One region of the Spongiibacter taiwanensis genome, then DNA from elsewhere that is predicted to be linked to it. Evidence: predicted binding sites of a transcription regulator. Region 1 holds the regulator's gene; each other region holds the start of a gene.
The links. Region 1 encodes PhoB, which activates phosphate uptake and scavenging genes when phosphate is short. Its sites were predicted from a motif close to TGTCATAAANNTGTAACA; they were not measured.
Positions count from the first base shown of each region.

Region 2: NCG89_RS03825 (esterase-like activity of phytase family protein) is a predicted target of PhoB. The motif match lies at 2,105-2,122, and genes of this name have one in related genera.
Region 3: NCG89_RS15190 (choice-of-anchor I family protein) is a predicted target of PhoB. The motif match lies at 1,422-1,439, and genes of this name have one in related genera.

Region 1 is NZ_CP098455.1:64,160-68,337, reverse strand. Features, by position in the region: gene NCG89_RS00320 (PstS family phosphate ABC transporter substrate-binding protein) at 1-325, opposite strand, end outside; gene phoR (phosphate regulon sensor histidine kinase PhoR) at 418-1,713, opposite strand; gene phoB (phosphate regulon transcriptional regulator PhoB) at 1,721-2,428, opposite strand; gene purU (formyltetrahydrofolate deformylase) at 2,513-3,367, opposite strand; gene NCG89_RS00300 (SPFH domain-containing protein) at 3,374-4,178, opposite strand, start outside.
Region 2 is NZ_CP098455.1:788,581-792,758, forward strand. Features, by position in the region: gene NCG89_RS03825 (esterase-like activity of phytase family protein) at 1-2,041, opposite strand, end outside; gene NCG89_RS03830 (DNA-3-methyladenine glycosylase I) at 2,263-2,943, shown strand; gene NCG89_RS03835 (DmsC/YnfH family molybdoenzyme membrane anchor subunit) at 3,083-4,178, opposite strand, start outside.
Region 3 is NZ_CP098455.1:3,353,493-3,357,670, reverse strand. Features, by position in the region: gene NCG89_RS15195 (TonB-dependent receptor domain-containing protein) at 1-1,400, opposite strand, end outside; gene NCG89_RS15190 (choice-of-anchor I family protein) at 1,711-3,564, shown strand; gene NCG89_RS15185 (TonB-dependent receptor) at 3,831-4,178, opposite strand, start outside.

The DNA of each region.
Region 1 (4,178 bases):
TGCCTTCAAAGGCCTCGATTTCCTTATCCTTCATTTTTCGGCTCATTGGGCCGACATTGGAGGTACCCTCGGTCAGCGCTGGGGGCGCGGTGGACGACCCAGCGGCCTGGATTTGCACATTCACATTCGGGTAATGCCGCTTAAAATCTTCAGCCCACAGGGTCATCAGATTGGCGAGGGTATCGGAACCGACGCTGGAGAGATTTCCGGCGACACCCGACGCTTTCTCGTAAGATGCCAGACCGGGGTCTACTTCGGCGCCCGCCAGCGAGAACCCTGCGGTCACACTCAGCGCCATTGCCATTAGACTTTGCTTGATTTTCACGGACCTCTCCTCAAACCAGTAAACTCGTCTAAGGGGGCACTCTAAACCCCAATTGTTACAGTTATGTTACAAAACGATGACTACCCAAAAAATCACTTTAACTTATTGATTAGTAATGATTTTGGAAAAACACAACTGAAGCAACTGCCCTGGGATATGACACTTTTAATACGCAATTCGGCGCGATGTCGAATCAACACGTGCTTGACAATCGCCAGCCCAAGGCCGGTACCGCCAGTGTCGATGGAGCGACTTTCCTCGACGCGATAAAAGCGTTCGGTCAGCCTGGGAATGTATTGCGGCTCAATGCCAATGCCCGTGTCTTCGACTTCAAAATAGGCGTGATAGTCATCCTGAAACCAGCGCAGAGTAATTTGATCCCCGGCCTCGGTGTACCGCGCAGCGTTGACCGCCAGGTTCGAGAAGGCGCTGCGCAGTTCAGCGTAGCAACCCCGTAGGTCAGCATCATCATCGCATTCAACCCGAATCTCCCGCTCCCCTTTTGCCGCGGCCGAAACCTCTTCGGCAATCATTTCCATCAGCGGGCGCATTCTGATCTGCTCTTGCTCGGAGGCCGGCAACGTTTCCAGCCGCGACAACAGCATCAAGTCTTGAATCAGATTATGCATGCGCCGGGATTGTTGCAGCATCTGAGCGATGGCCCGATCCCAACGGGGGTTTTCGCCACCGTGCTCGGCAAAGGTTTCGAGATAACCATTGATAACAGTCAGCGGCGTACGCAATTCGTGGGATACGTTGGCAACGAAGTCCTTGCGCATTTTTTCGAGGCGATGGGTCCGGGTCACATCTCGCGCAAACAACAACCTACTACCCTGGCCGAAAAAACTGATATTGATACTCAGCTGTATATGCCCATTGACTGGAGACGACATCTCCAATGGCATTTTGTATTTTTCTGATTCGAAATAACGCAGAAAGGCTGGCGCACGGATCAAGTTGACTAGTTGGCGCCCCGTGTCCTCCTCGTGCTGCAACCCAAGCAAGTCCACTGCCGCGGTATTGCACCATTCAATATTACCGGCTGCATCCAACATCACTACGGCGTCCGACATAGACGCAAACGACGCCCGCAGATACTCCACCGTAGCGCCCAGACGCGCCCGATCCTGGGCGCCCTGACGATGCAGGTCGTAGATTGAATCTAAAACCTGTCCCCACATACCTGTTGCCTCCGGTGGCTCACCGTCCATGCCACCCTGTAACCATGTATTCAATTTTTTGAGTTGTAACAACAGCCAAGCACACGCGGCAATAGCAGCAATCAGCAGCGGCCAAACACCCACTTGGAACAGCGCGCACACCAACGCAATGCCAATTAGGGGAATACTGACTTTAGTCAGCTCGGTCTTCCAGCCACTATCCCGCATTGCGTCGTCAGGCGCTTATGCCAGTCGCAGAAAAACGGTAACCGGTGCCTCGCACGGTCTGGATTAACTGACCGAAATCCTGACGATCCGTCTGCAGCGCTTTACGCAAACGGCGGATATGCACGTCAACCGTGCGCTCTTCAACATAAACGTTGGTTCCCCACACCTGATCCAATAGCTGGCCACGACTGTAAGCGCGCTCTTGGTGGGTCATGAAAAACTTGAGCAGTTTGAATTCGGTTGGGCCCATATCAAGGGGGTCCTGGTGGGCAAAGACCCGGTGACTCGCCGGGTCGAGTTTCAAGCCATTCACTTCAATACTTTCCTCGTCACTCTGACTGCCACTGCGACGCAACACTGCCTTAATCCGGGCCATCAACTCCCGGGAGGAAAAGGGTTTGGTGATGTAGTCGTCAGCACCGACGTCCAGACCCTGGACGCGGTTATCCTCATCGTCCTTAGCGGTCAGCATAATGACCAACAGGTCTTTGGTGAGCTCTTCACGACGCAGACGGCGCAGCAATTCAATACCGCTGGTCACTGGCATCATCCAGTCGAGCAGAACGAGGTCGGGGCGCTGATCAACGATAATGCCATGGGCTTCCTGGGCATTACTGGCTTCCAGGCACTGGTAGCCGGAAAGTTCGAGGCCGACCCGAATCATCTCGCGAATAGCCGCCTCGTCATCGACAATCAGAATGGTCTTTTCATTCATTCTATAAGCCTTTAACGACGATTTTCATGACTGCATTAAATCGACACTTGATGACATTTTTATGACGATCGGTTTTTTTCTAATCTAATCAAACACTACCGTTTTATTCCCGTGAACTAGCACGCGATCTTCCAGGTGATTGCGCAGGGCACGAGCGAGTACCGCCTTTTCCACGTCTTTCCCCAAACGCACCATATCATCCTTGCTGTGTCGGTGGTTCACCCGAATCACATCCTGCTCGATGATGGGGCCTTCGTCGAGGGTCTCAGTCACGTAATGGCTGGTTGCACCGATAAGCTTCACCCCACGATCAAAGGCCTTTTGATAGGGATTGGCACCAATAAATGACGGCAGGAAACTGTGGTGAATATTGATCATTCGGCCCGGAAACGCCTGACAAAACTCCGGCGGAATGATTTGCATGTAGCGGGCCAGCACCACGCAGTCGGCTTGGGCAGCCAGGGTGAGCCGCATAATCTTGAGTTGGGCCTCAACTTTCGTCTCGGGAGTAACCGGCACATATTCAAAGGGAATACCGTGCCACTCCACCATACTGCGCAGGTTTTCGTGGTTACTAATGACGCAGGGAATGTCGCAGTCCAGCTCACCGCTGTGCCACCGGTGCAGAATATCGGCAATGCAATGGGAAGCGTGGCTGGCCAGAATGACGACTTTACGTTTGATATTGGAATCCACCAGCTGCCACTCCATGTCATAGGAGCCGGCAATCTCTTTAAAGCCTTCGCAAAAGGCATCAACACCGTGGGTCAATGACGCTGCGCGAATTTCATTGCGCATGAAAAACCAGTTACTTTCGGCGTCAGCGTGATAATTCGCTTCCGTTAGCCATCCGCCTTGCTCGGCAACATACTGGCTCACCCGCGCGACAATACCAACCCGGTCGGGACAACTGATAACCAGTCTTAAAGTATGCTCCATAAACTCCTACGCCTTGTTCAAAATGCCCTTGAGCGCCTGGGGCAGGTCTGCGGGCAACACAACCGTTTTCGCATTGCTGGAGCTGGACAGCTCCACCAGGGCATCTGCATATTTCTCGCCCAGCAAAAACAACGCCGGCAACTCTTCTCCCTTCACCGCCGCCGAGATCGCCTCAATCGCCGCGCCGCTGGCCCGCGCCAGCACAACCTGCGCCTGGGCATCCCGCTTGGAAGCCTCTAGCCGCCCTTCTGCCTCCAGAATGGCAGCCTGCTTTTCGCCCTCGGCTTTGGTGACTGCCGCCCGCCGCTGGCGCTCGGCCGCCGCCTGCTCCTCCATCGCCTGTTGCATGGTTGGCGAGGGACTGATGTCCTGAATTTCCACCGTCTTCAGGGTAATTCCCCAGTCGGCAATATCGTCAGAAATTGCCGCCTTCAATTTGGCTTTGATCTGGTCTCGGGAGGACAGCGCCGCGTCCAGGGCCATCTCGCCGATGATGGAACGAAGCGAAGTTTGTACCAGATTCTGAATGGCCAGAGTGTAATCCTCCACCCCGTACACCGCCTTTTCTGGCGATACAATGTTGATATAGGCCACCGCGTTGGCAATGATCACCGCGTTGTCCTCAGTGATAACTTCCTGGGAAGGGATATCCAGGACAATATCCTTGGTCGTGATCTTATAGGCCACGGTGTCCACGTAAGGAATAATAAAATTCAAACCTGGCGCCAGGGTGGAGTGGTACTTGCCCAGACGCTGCACAATATATTTGCTGCCCTGGGGCACCGTGCGCACACCCATTGAAATGGTGACC
Region 2 (4,178 bases), 720 kb from region 1:
CAAACTCTGCTACACCTTCAAAGCCGTTGTTACGCTGCAGCGCGTTTACCCCATCGGGCAGAGTCACTACGGCTGTGATCACCCCTTTAGCATCGGTTTTTACCAGCAAATTCTGACTCGCCACTGGACCGTCAACAAGGTTCCCAGAACCTTCAGAGGCAATCCAGAAGCCGCCATCGGCCGACTTGGCAATGCCCTCAGGATCGATATTCACCGTCTTGTCGGCGTTGATCGCCCCGGCCGGGCGAACACCAGCGGGTAAGGCTGCCAGGATGTCATTGCTATCCACCAGGTAGGTCTCTTTGTTGATCACCGCAGGGCTGCTGCTGACGTCGAGGGTAAAAATGCGGTTTTGCAGGTAGTAGCTGTCATCCACGGCGTAAACCAGTTTGCTGTTAACCGGATCAGCCGACAGGCCTGACAGGGCCGCCCAGGGAATCGGCGTGCCATCGATGCGGTCTTGGGAAACAATGGAAGGATAGTTCGCTGACGCCTGCCCATACTGGTAGATGTTCAGGGCTGAACGGAAGACATCGTCCCGGCTATCCTCTTCACTGGCGACCACCAGCAGATTACGGCCGGGGATGGCCAGCGCGCCCTCGGGACCAATGGCCGCCGGAAGTACCTGCTTGAACACCGGGTTGCGCAGATCAGCCACATCGTAGACAAACACCACACTGGCGCGCTCAGAGTTCACAAACAAATAGCGCTCACTACCAAATACACCAAACTCGGCGTTTTCGGGCTCGTTGCCTTTATTGTCAGAGCGATCATCGGGGTAGTGACCAATCCGCGCAGTCAGCAAATCAAGCTGATTGCCCGTTTCATATATCACTGCGCCAGCGGTATCAAAAACACTGAAGCCGCGGCTACCGCCGTCCAGGTCACCCTCGTTAGCGGTCACAAAGTAGCTAGTAGACAACCAGGTCACGCCGTCGGGCTCACGCAGCACACCCTTCTGGCTGTCTGTAAAACTGATAATGGATTCGTTGTCGGTATCAATCTGGTCCAAATCAACGCTACCGGCGCTGAAGTGATTCACCACACTGCCATCGCTCAAATCGACCAACACCAGGTGGTTGTTTTCCTGCAAACTCACCACGGCAATATTGTCGCTATTGATGTCGATATACTCAGGCTCGGGATCGCTCGGATAAAGATCAGCAAGGCCAGTGAGCTCGACCGTGCGAGTTACCCACTCCCCAGGTGTACCGACCAGATCCACGATCACCAAATTCCCCGCCGGCAGTTGTGGCGGCGCGCCGTCACCTAGGTCTTCATCGCGCTCGTTTTCAATGGCGATGGCGGCATAACGGCCATCTGGGCTAACGGCCACAGAATCGGGTTGGCCACCCAGGTCGATACTGCGTACAACACTGCGGCTGGCAATATCCACCACCGCCAATGCGCCGGACACATTAATAAAGTCTGCCGAGGTATTCATGACAACCAGGGCAAAATCGCCTTTCACCGCCACCGATGTTGGCTCACCCGCCAGCGCCAACACACCCAAACCGGAGGGCTTACTGGGGTCAGTAATATCGACAAAACCGACTTGCTCCATGGGGCTGTCGGAATAAATCAAGGTCAAGCCGTCCTCGCTGGCAGCCACAATTTCGGCAGCGGTGGTGTCATCCACGTCGCAGGTCGCATCCAACTGGAGGCACACGGGGAAGGCAGCAATGCGATTAAAGTTTTTGCTGTCATTCACCTGAGTGGGTGTGCAGAGGTAAGAGGTTGCGGTGATTTCTGACTCGGCCAGTTCGCCATCACCGTCCAGGTCTGGACCCGAATCCAATCTGACACCACCATTAAAGCATTGCTCATTCCCGGCATAGAGAGTGGTTTGTTCTACCAGGCCATTCGCGCCATTGCTACCGGGCGCGCCGGGTGTTCCCGGTGATCCAGCGGCACCTGGCGACCCGGCTTGTCCGTCTGCGCCGTCACGGCCATTGCGTCCATCATCGCCGTCGCAGGCGGCGAGAAAAAAGGGACAGGCTAGCGCAATACCCAGCGCCAATGCGGTTTTCTTAAGCTGCATAACATCTCCTCAATCGAGCGGATTTTTTTGTAGCTCGATGCTAAAGAGCGAATGCGACACGCAGCCTACAGATTTATGCCAAAACGGCGGCAATTGTGTGACAACAGCCCGAGCAAGACGGCGTTAGCAGCCGCTAGTGCTTTGACGAGAACACCGATATCTGGAACTATGCTCCACTAACAGTGAGCATGTGGCTCTTATCGACATTTGCGGAAAACACCATGCCCTCCCTTTACAAGTCCTTTCTCACTCAAGCGATCGAGCATCACGGCAGCATCGCCGCTATTGAAGAGCAGCTCCCCAGTCCCGCCAGCCCTCAGACATTGATACGAACGCCCGACAATCGTTATCTGGCAGAAATGGCCGCGTGTATTTTTCGCGCAGGCTTCGTGTGGCGAGTGGTTGAGCAGAAGTGGTCTGGTTTTGAAACGGTGTTCAATCATTTCATTCCTGTCTGGGTTGCCTCGCGCTCACCAGAGGAATTAGAAAACCTGGCCCGGGACCCCAGAATCATTCGCAACTTGAGCAAGGTCAGGGCGGTTCAGGAAAATGCCATGATGGTGCTCGATCTAATCAAACAGCACGGCAGTGTTGGCCAGTTTCTCGCCGACTGGCCCGACGACGACACCATCGGTCTTTGGGCCTACTTGAAAAAGCACGGTAGCCGATTGGGCGGCAACTCTGGTGCCTATTTCCTGCGTTTTGTCGGCAAAGATACCTTTATCCTCAGCCGCGATGTGTGCATTGCATTACGCACTGAAGGCGTTATCGACACAGACACCCCCACCTCCAAACGCGACCTGGCCAAAATTCAGGCATGCTTCAACAATTTGCGCCAAGACAGCGGCCGCAGCCACGCCGAACTTAGCCGCATACTCGCCATGTCCAGAGGGCCGGGCTAAGCGATTCCGCGCTGCCGCCAGACTTAGCCCACCGCAAGAGCCGGCGACGACTTGCCGCAGGAGTATATTGTCTGTCGCCAGGGACACGCCGGGTTCGATTTCCCGAGATTCGATTTCCAGAGCGTCTATCCCCAGCGGCTCAATGCCCGTGCGCCACCACACCGACCTGAGGGAGGTTCGCCAGGCCAATTTCCTTGGCATGCTCCTCAAAATCCTTATTCTTCCAGAAGAACGCCCCCGGCATCGTGGTAGGCACCACCAGCACATAGAACAGGGCCCGACCGATCGTGGCGACGACAAGGGCCGACAACAGCAGGCTGGCCAGCAATACCAGGCCGGTACCCGTTACCTCCATACCGAACAGCAGCATCACCCCTGCCAGTAAAGCATTTGCGCCGAGCAGGCCATTTCGCAGCCAGTAACTCTTGCCAAACAGTGTGCTCTGAACATAGTGCGATACGCTGCCCTCATTGTTGGCCAGGTTCATATCGGCGGCATGGCGCCACAGACCAATCAACTCAATCACACTCCCCACTACCACACCTGCCAGGACGATCCCCATCAATGCCCCGGCATCGCCACCAATAAACAGCAGTGTTGGCAAACCCATCACCGCAACCAGCAGCCCCCCTAGGGTTACACTGCTACCGACAAAGGCACTACCCGTTTGCCAGTGGTTCCAGAATGGCCGGGCAGGGATTCGATAACAGCGGTACATGTAGTACAAACCCACACCGCCAGATATCAACGCTAGATAAGCGAACACCGTTGCAAGGCCACGGTACTGGCCCCACTCACCCAGCCAGGAAATAAACACGGGATTCTCCGGCAGCATTGCCAACAGGTGCAGGCCACCAAACACCATAAACAGCAACATACCGAGCCCTTCCCTGCACACGGGTGAGTGGCGCAAATTATTGAACCCTCGATAGGCCCGCAGCGGTTTGCCCAAGTGGGTGGCCGACATCAGCATGCCGAGCCCCGCCAAGCCCACCGCGACGGCTATCAAAGGAACATACATCACGGAGTCACGCAGTTGCACCAGAGCATCGACACCGAACTCTGCACCCAAAAAGCTGAGAAAAAAGGCACCCAAGGCCGTCTGGCTCACTAGGGTAAAAATCACCAAGGGGTTTTCGCGGGAGCTAAGCTTTTTCAGGCTCCACTTTTTCTCAACACCCTTTTTCTGATCTACCACAGGTCGATATTGGCCATCCTCGGCTTTATGGTATTTC
Region 3 (4,178 bases), 420 kb from region 1:
CATCCACCCCATACATCGGTGCCACTGGCCAGCAGCCATGATACCTCTGCAGAGGTATCATGGCTGCCAATCAACGGTGCATGTCGCTCCACCAGGCCCAGCAAATACTGATTAAACTGCCAGGTAAGCGCCACATCCTGAACACCGTAAAAGTACCCCAGCGTGGCACTGACTTCGTCACCATTACCCAAGGTCCAGTGCTTTTCCAGGCTGAGGTCATTCGCCCTATTCGACACATCGTCGATACTGACGTTGAAGACGGTGGCGGTGAACACCTCGCCGGCGTAGTCCGCCCCTGAATTCGGGCCGGACGCCTCAACGAAGGGGCCGGCATCATAGCCATTATCGGCAGGAAACACGGCAATAAATCGACCATCGGTATCAGCAATACGGCTGCGATTGCGCAGCGTCAGGGTCGGTGTCGGCGATACACTGAAACTGCCACCCAGCACCGCAGACGTCACCGTCAAGCCATCGCTCACCTCGTGGCGGCGATTGGTGTTATTTCGATCAAAGGTGGCGTCACTTCCCCAGTTGCGCGAGTAGAAATTGGCCTGGCGCGGATCGATTCCCGGCAGGGTCTCAATTCGGCCACCGGACACCTTAACCGGCACCGGCATGTCCATCGGCACCTGATCATCCAGATACCGGCCATAGAGCTGGGCCTCGCCCTGCTCCCAAAAGTAGTTCACCCCAAAGCGAAGCTGCCCGCCCTGGGCCGGGCTGTCCCCTTCAGCCCGCGGGCCGTCGCTGCGCCGATAGAATCCTGCAAGCGATGCACTCAGGCCCGGCAGCAATTCTCCGCTGTACTGATTTAAATCCAGGCGCTGGTGGTCATGCCCCAAACCCTGACTCAGTTTCAGCGCGCCGCCAGCCGTCCCATCATTGCCGGCACCGATACGGTCGATAATGTTGATTACCCCCCCGGGCGCATTACTGGCCAAGGTTGCCGCAGAACCGCCGCGCACCACCTCAATGCGCTCAACACCCTCATCAAAACGCACAAACTGGTCGGCGGTGGCAAAGGCAATATCGCCAAACTGGAGCACCGGCAGACCATTTTCCTGAATCTGGAGGTAGCGGGCGCCACCAGCAGAAATGGGTAAGCCCCTCAGGGTCAAATTGGCATTGCCCTCGCCACCGCTGGCCTCTGCACGCACACCGGGCACGAAACGCAGCAATTCGGCAAAATTGGCGGAACCGTTCAAGTCGATTTGGCTGGGTAATACGTCACTGGTGGCGATACTGGCCTGGAAGCGCTGACGCCCCTCTACACTGGCCGTCACGATCATCTCTTCCAGACAGATAAAGCCCTGGCATTGCTGGGCGCTTAGCCGGTCTGTCGCAAACAATCCCACTGCAAGAGTCGCGCTTACCGTCAAACCCGCTGTCAGCCTCACAGGTTAATCACCTCATACCACTGTTTTATTTTTGTCATAAGGTAAGCGCATCAGTAAATGGCCGGATGACGCGCCCACCGGATGGCAGCACCGGCCCAAAACTCACCATACGGTGGCACCGACATTAGCTTTATTCGGAATTCTACTGACACTCGGTGTTTCAGTGTGCCCGTGACTGATCATCCCGCCTCCCCAACCCAACCGCCTGGCTTTCACCCGATTTTCATAAAACCGCCATCAAAACATAACGAGCCTGCAATAGAACACGCGGAAGCTGCTGGCAGCATTTTGCAAACTGTAGGAGATCGTTATGATTATTAGAAAAACCACCATCGCAGCCGGTATCACCGCCGCCTTGCTGGCGATGGCCGGCTGCGACGGGGATGATGGAGATCGGGGTGCAACCGGCGCCCAGGGCCCTCAAGGTGAGCAGGGTCAACAGGGCACACCGGGTACACCCGGCAGCCAGGGTCCCCAGGGCCCGGCCGGTGAAAACGCGACCGACACCAATATCGTGCTGTCTTTCATGGGCCGCTTTGAAACGGGTCAATTTGACGAGTCAGCGGCGGAGATTGTTGATTTCGATCCCGCTACTGACCGCGCCTTTGTGGTCAATGCCCAGTCTGGCAAGGTCGATGTACTCAACGCCACCGATCCGGCAGCGCCCGCGCTGATCAGCTCGCTGAATGTGGCCGCGGATGTGGCTGGCGCCGTTGAAGGCATCGACACCGACGATCTAGGCGCCGCTAACAGTGTGTCTGTCTACGATGGCTTTCTGGCTGTGGCCATTGAAGCCAGCCCGAAAACCCAGCCCGGTTACGTTGCCTTTTATCAGACTGACGGCACCTTCGTCACCGCCCTTCAGGCCGGTGCACTGCCCGATATGCTGACCTTCACCCCCGATGGCAGCAAAGTGGTTGTCGCCAACGAAGGCGAGCCCAATGGCGATTACTCTATCGACCCGGAAGGCACCGTGACCGTGATCGATGTCTCTGGTGGTATCACCAATGTAACGGCCGCCAACGTGACTCAGATTAGCCTTGGCACTGCTGCGCTAACGGGCCCGGTGCGCATCTCGTCCAAATCGGCCTCTCAGGGCGCCGACCTGGAGCCGGAATACGTGGTGGTCAGCGCCGATAGCCAAACCGCCTACGTAATGCTGCAAGAAAACAACGCCGTGGCCGAAATCAATCTGGCCGATAATACCGTGGCCAGCATTACTGGCCTGGGCTTCAAGGACTTCTCGATTCCCGGCAACGAACTCGACGCGAGCAACGACGACGGTGCGATCAATATTCGCAACTGGCCGGTGTTTGGTGTGTACATGCCTGACAGCGCCGAAATCATTGAAGTCGCCGGCAAAACCTACCTGCTGACCGCCAACGAAGGCGATGGTCGCGAATACCTGACTGGCGCGGCTGATGAAGCCGATTGTACCGCTCAGGGCGGATTCGACTTTGACGACGGCGACTGCTTCCACTACCTGGATGAAGTGCGCATCAAAGATATCGAAGATGATGGCGCCACGTTCTCCGCTGACCTGTTGGCCCGTCTGCCTGCCGGCTTTGACGAGGACGAACAATTGGGTCGTCTGAAAGTGGTTGCCAACCTTGGTACCACCGGCGCCTGTGCATCACTGGCGACAACCGGTTTACCTGAGGCCGATTGCAGCTACGAAGGTCTGTACAGCTACGGTGCCCGCTCCTTCTCAATCTGGGATGCGAGCACCATGCAGCGGGTGTATGACTCTGGCAGCGACTTTGAAGTCATTACTGCCAACCGTCTGGGCTTGTTCGGCTTCAATGCCAGCAACGATGACAACGAAGGTGACGATCGCTCCGACGACAAAGGTCCCGAGCCTGAGGCCATTGAAGTGGGTGTGGTTGCCGGTAAGACCTACGCCTTTATCGGTCTGGAGCGGGTCGGTGGCGTCATGGTGTACAACATCAGCAACCCCGAATCGCCCCGTTTCGTTCAGTACATCAACCCACGGGACTTCACTCTGGCTGATGTCGAAGACGATCTGGACCTGGTTGGCGATCTCGGCCCCGAGTCCATCAAGTTTGTCAGCGCCGAAGACAGCCCCACCAGCCGTCCCATGCTGATTGTGGGCAACGAAGTGAGCGGCACCACCGCCTTCTTTGATATCGAGATCGTCAACTAAGGCAATCCGGCCCTCAGCAATACCAATAAGCCCGCTTCAGCGGGCTTTTTTGTGCCCGAAAGGGCTGGCCATTAGCGGTGAAAACCCGCCTTGGTTCGTACCCACACCGACGCTCTGAGTGTGACCTTATTTGCCGCAGGGACCACCAGAGCAGCCCTTTTGCTCTCGTCAACGTGCTTATCAAATAAAAAAAGGCCCACAGGGTTGTGGGCCAGGCGGGTGATATTCTTTACCCGGCGGCAAATGCCGCCGGCAAATCGGATTGGCTAAAAACGCAAGGTGAACTCCACACCATAGGTAGCCGGCGTGCCGTATTGCTGTAGCATTGCTGCGCTCTGGGCCAATACCTGGACCAGGTATTCCTCATCAGTCACATTGTTGGCATAGACAGCAATCTCGTAACGCTCATCCTGAGGCGCCCAGCTAAGCCGCACATTCAGCAAGCCGTAGGCATCCTGATGGGTGTCATTGGCGGCATCAAAATAGAACTTTGATGAGTAGTAATAACTGGCGTTGAAGCGCGCCATGCCACTGGCGACGGGATGCTGGTACTGCATCGATACATTGGCGGTCACCTCTGGAGTTCTCAGCAGCTCATTACCTGTCGCATCCAC